DNA from 2 places in the Arthrobacter sp. CJ23 genome. Region 1 is predicted to be linked to the other one. Evidence: predicted binding sites of a transcription regulator. Region 1 holds the regulator's gene; the other holds the start of a gene.
The links. Region 1 encodes HrcA, which represses chaperone genes, less so after heat shock. Its sites were predicted from a motif close to TTNGCACTCGNNNNNNNCGAGTGCNAA; they were not measured.
Positions count from the first base shown of each region.

Region 2: the regulator HrcA is predicted to act here: its motif matches at 692-718, upstream of groL (chaperonin GroEL).

Region 1 is NZ_CP102950.1:2,515,371-2,517,770, forward strand. Features, by position in the region: gene dnaJ (molecular chaperone DnaJ) at 1-855, opposite strand, end outside; gene hrcA (heat-inducible transcriptional repressor HrcA) at 907-1,920, opposite strand; gene NVV90_RS11135 (DUF3097 domain-containing protein) at 2,127-2,400, shown strand, end outside.
Region 2 is NZ_CP102950.1:934,832-937,231, forward strand. Features, by position in the region: gene NVV90_RS04260 (LytR C-terminal domain-containing protein) at 1-158, shown strand, start outside; gene NVV90_RS04265 (cold-shock protein) at 387-593, shown strand; gene groL (chaperonin GroEL) at 936-2,400, shown strand, end outside.

The DNA.
Region 1 (2,400 bases):
GAAGGTTTCCAGGCGCAGCTCGGTGCCAAGGGCGGCGGCCGTCATGGGGACGCTGAGCGTGGCGTGGAGGTCGTCGCCGTCGCGCATGTACGTGGAATCGTTGTTGACGCGGATCTCCACGTACAGATCGCCGGCGGGGCCGCCTGCGGGCCCTGCCTCGCCCTGGCCGGACAACTGGATGCGCGTGCCGGTGGCAACGCCGGCAGGGACCTTGATGGTCAGCGAACGGCGGCTGCGGATGCGGCCCTGGCCGCTGCACTCGTTGCAGGGGTCCTTGATGATGGTGCCGAAGCCTTCGCAGGAGCCGCAGGGGGCTGCGGTCATGACCTGGCCCAGGATGGAACGGACCGCGCGCTGGACCTGGCCGCTGCCGCCGCAGATGTCGCAGCGTTCGGGGTGGGTGCCCTCGCGGCAGCAGGAGCCGTTGCACGTGGGGCAGACCACGGCCGTGTCCACTTCGAGCTTCTTGTTGACGCCGAAGACGGCATCGCGCAGTTCGATGCGGACGCTGATGAGGGCGTCCTGGCCGCGGCGGACGCGGGAGGCGGGGCCGCCATGGCCGCCGCCGCCGAAGAAGGTATCGAAGATGTCCTGGAAGGCGAAGCCCTGGCCGGAGTAGCCTCCACCGAAGCCGTTGTCGGTGCCGTTCTCGTTGCCGGTGGTGTCGTACACGCGGCGCTTCTGCGGGTCGGAGAGGACCTCGTACGCGTGGGTGACTGCCTTGAACTGCTCGGCTACGTCTTCTCCGGGATTGACGTCAGGGTGCAGCTTGCGTGCCAGCTTGCGGTACGCCTTCTTGATTTCTTCACCGGTGGCTTCCGATGAGACTCCCAAAACGTCATAGTGGCTGCTCAAAATCGGTATCTCTTCCTGGTTGTACTGCGATCGTTGCTGGCGGCAGGCTTGTCAGCCGCCGAGAATGCGGGAAAGGTAGCGGGCGACCGCGCGGACGGCCGCCATGGTAGTGGGATAGTCCATGCGTGTGGGGCCCAGGACACCGATCTTGGCATTCGTTCCGGGACCATAGCCCGTTGCCACCACGGAGGCCTCGGAGAGGCCGTCATAGGGGTTCTCGCGCCCGATGCTGACCGTCACGCCACGCGGGTCATCGCCCATGTCGGAGAGCAGACGAAGCATGACCACCTGCTCTTCGAGGGCCTCAAGGACCGGTCCGATGCTGAGCGGGAAGTCGACGTTGGACCGGGCAAGGTTGGCCGTGCCGGCCATCAGGATCCGCTCTTCACGGCTGCTGCTGGTCAGCTTTTCCAGTCCGTGGGCGAGGACCTGGGCCAGGCCACGGAGCGCGGGCGGACAAAGCGCCACGACCGATGGCAGCACCTGCTGCATCAGGTCCAGCTGCGAGCCGGAGATGCTGCCGAGGAAGCGTGCCCGCAGTTCGGTCAGGGCTTCGTCCGATACGTCCGCACCGACGTCGATGACTTTCTGCTCCACATTGCCGGTATCGGCGATCAACACCACCAGGACCTGGCGCGGGGCAAGCAGCACGAATTCGACGTGCCGCACGCGGGCGCGGCTGAGGTGCGGATACTGCACGACGGCGACCTGGTTGGTCAGCTGCGACAGGAGCCTGACGGTGCGTTCGAGGATGTCCTCGAGTTCGTCCGGTCCCTCCAGGAGGGAGTGGATGGCGCGGCGTTCCGCCGCCGACAGCGGTTTGACGGCCGAGATGCGGTCCACGAACAGGCGATAGCCCTTGTCCGTGGGAATGCGGCCGGCGCTGGTATGGGGCGCTGCGATCAGGCCTTCCTCTTCGAGGACGGCCATGTCGTTGCGGATGGTGGCGCTGGAGACGCCCAGGTGGTGGCGCTCAACCAGGGCTTTGGAACCCACGGGCTCCCGGGAGTGGACGTAGTCCTCAACGATGGCGCGCAGCACTTCCAGCTTCCGTGGCTCGCTCACTGCAACACCTCCCGTCAGAGCAATCCAGGCCCGGATGCGGCTGTCCGCCGGACCTCTGCTTAGCACTCAACATGCCCAAGTGCTAACAAGTCTAGTATGAGCCAAGCCGTTGCTAGCATTGAACCGCCTGCGCCGAGAATGCCTTCACGCAGGAGCCGCCGGCCCGTCCGGCCGGTGAGGATCCGATGCTAAGTGGTGTGAAGACTGTGTCCTACGACAACTGGGGCCCGCAGGACATGTCTGCTCCGGCCAAACGCCGGCTTCCCGAGGTTGCAGTGCAGCGCGGCATGGTGCTCGAGGACGTGCAGTCCGGCTGGGTGGGCGAAGTCACGCGGGTGGAAAAGTCCGGGGGCATGCACGTTGTGGCCCTCGAGGACCGGCGCGGCAAGACGAGATCCTTCCAGCTTGGCTTCGGCTTCCTGCTCGAGGGCCAGGCTATCCGCCTCATGCCGCCGGCCGGCCGCCCTCCCGCCAGCGCCG
Region 2 (2,400 bases), 1.6 Mb from region 1:
GCGGACTGCCGCAGCAGAGCTCGGTGATCTTCTACAACAGCCCGGCCCAGAAAGGCAACGCCCAGGCGCTGGCCACCCTGCTACGGATTGCCAACGTCGTGGAATCCCTGGAAATCCAGCAGCCCCTGGTAGTTGTCCTGGGCCCCGGATACGCCTAGCCTCTGCTGGCTCTTGGTGCCCGATTGGGTGCCCGTTTGGGTGCCTTGGCGGGGTCCCGCGGCGCCCGAACCGGGTCCGTTCCGGCTGAACTCGGTTAAGCCTCAATAACAATGTGGCGGTCCCTGCCCTGCCCCCGGGCGCGGACAACGTGACAGTGGTTACAGTTGATTGCATCCGGCCCGGAGATCCCGGGAGGCCGGATCAGGCTAGTTGAAAGTGTGGGCATCATGGCTTTGGGAACCGTCAAATGGTTCAATGCCGAAAAGGGCTACGGCTTCATCACTGTGGATGAATCCGGCGACGACGTTTTTGTGCACTGGTCTGCCATACAGATGGAAGGCTACCGCGTCCTTGAAGAAGGGCAGCGTGTTGAATTCGAGCTTGGCGAAGGCCAGAAGGGCCCCCAGGCCGAAGGCGTGCAGCTCGCCGAGTAATTGCCGGGCCGGGGTGCTGCAGCCGTGCCGGCGCCCTGTCCATGGCCCTGTTCACAGCCCCGCGTGGCTTAAGCCGCGGGCAAACAAGTCCCCTTCTGCTTGCACTCTCCCCGGGTGAGTGCTAATTATTGTGTTAGCACTCCTACGCTCTGACTGCTAATTCGACGCCCGGCTCCGGCCGGCGGTGGCCGCTTTCGGGGCGCAGGGGACCAAGAAACACCTTGCTGTGGTGAGATCCGGAGCGCGTGGCATACAGAGGCCGCAAGCACAAGGATCGTCCGTCGCGGGCACCGCAGCTCCAGGTACCTTCTTAACGACTGTCCCGAAAGGACTACCGCCGCTATGGCCAAGATCATTGCATTTGATGAAGAGGCACGCCGCGGCCTCGAGCGGGGTCTGAACATCCTCGCCGACGCCGTCAAGGTCACCCTCGGCCCGCGTGGACGCAACGTCGTCCTCGAAAAGAAGTGGGGCGCCCCCACGATCACCAACGATGGTGTTTCCATCGCCAAGGAGATCGAACTGGACGACCCGTTCGAGAAGATCGGCGCCGAGCTGGTCAAGGAAGTTGCCAAGAAGACGGATGACGTCGCTGGCGACGGTACCACCACCGCCACCGTTCTGGCCCAGGCACTGGTCAAGGAAGGCCTGCGCAACGTAGCTGCCGGCGCCGACCCGCTGTCCCTCAAGCGCGGCATCGAGAAGGCTGTTGAAGCCGTCATCCGCGAACTCCTGGCTTCCGCCAAGGAGATCGAGACCAAGGAAGAGATCGCGGCCACCGCATCGATCTCCGCAGGCGACACCGAAATCGGTAACCTCATTGCCGAGGCCCTGGACAAGGTCGGCAAGGAAGGCGTCATCACGGTCGAGGAGTCCAACACCTTCGGCCTGGAGCTCGAACTCACCGAAGGCATGCGCTTCGACAAGGGCTACATCTCCGCCTACTTCGTCACCGACGCTGAGCGCCAGGAAACGGTCCTCGAGGACCCGTACATCCTGATCGTCAACTCGAAGATCTCCAACGTGAAGGAACTCGTCACGGTTCTGGAGAAGGTCATGCAGTCGAACAAGCCGCTGCTGATCATCGCCGAAGACATCGAGGGCGAGGCCCTGGCCACCCTGATCGTCAACAAGATCCGTGGCACCTTCAAGTCCGTTGCCGTCAAGGCTCCGGGCTTCGGCGACCGCCGCAAGGCACAGCTCGCCGACATCGCCATCCTCACCGGCGGCCAGGTCATCTCCTCCGAGGTCGGCCTGAACCTTGAGAACGCAACCCTCGAACTGCTGGGCACCGCCCGCAAGGTTGTTGTCACCAAGGACGAGACCACCATCGTTGAAGGTGCCGGCGACGCCGAGCAGATCGCCGGCCGCGTGGCCCAGATCCGCGCCGAGATCGAAAACTCCGACTCCGACTACGACCGCGAGAAGCTGCAGGAACGCCTGGCCAAGCTGGCTGGCGGCGTTGCAGTCATCAAGGCCGGTGCCGCAACCGAAGTTGAGCTCAAGGAACGCAAGCACCGCATTGAGGACGCCGTCCGCAACGCCAAGGCTGCCGTTGAAGAAGGCATCGTCGCCGGTGGTGGCGTTGCCCTCATCCAGGCCGGTGCCAAGGCCTTCGCAAACCTGAACCTCACGGGTGACGAAGCAACCGGCGCCAACATCGTCAAGGTTGCCATCGACGCTCCGCTGAAGCAGATCGCCTTCAACGCCGGCCTCGAGCCGGGCGTTGTTGCCGACAAGGTCCGCGGCCTGCCTGCAGGCCACGGCCTGAACGCTGCAACCGGCGTCTACGAAGACCTGCTGGCTG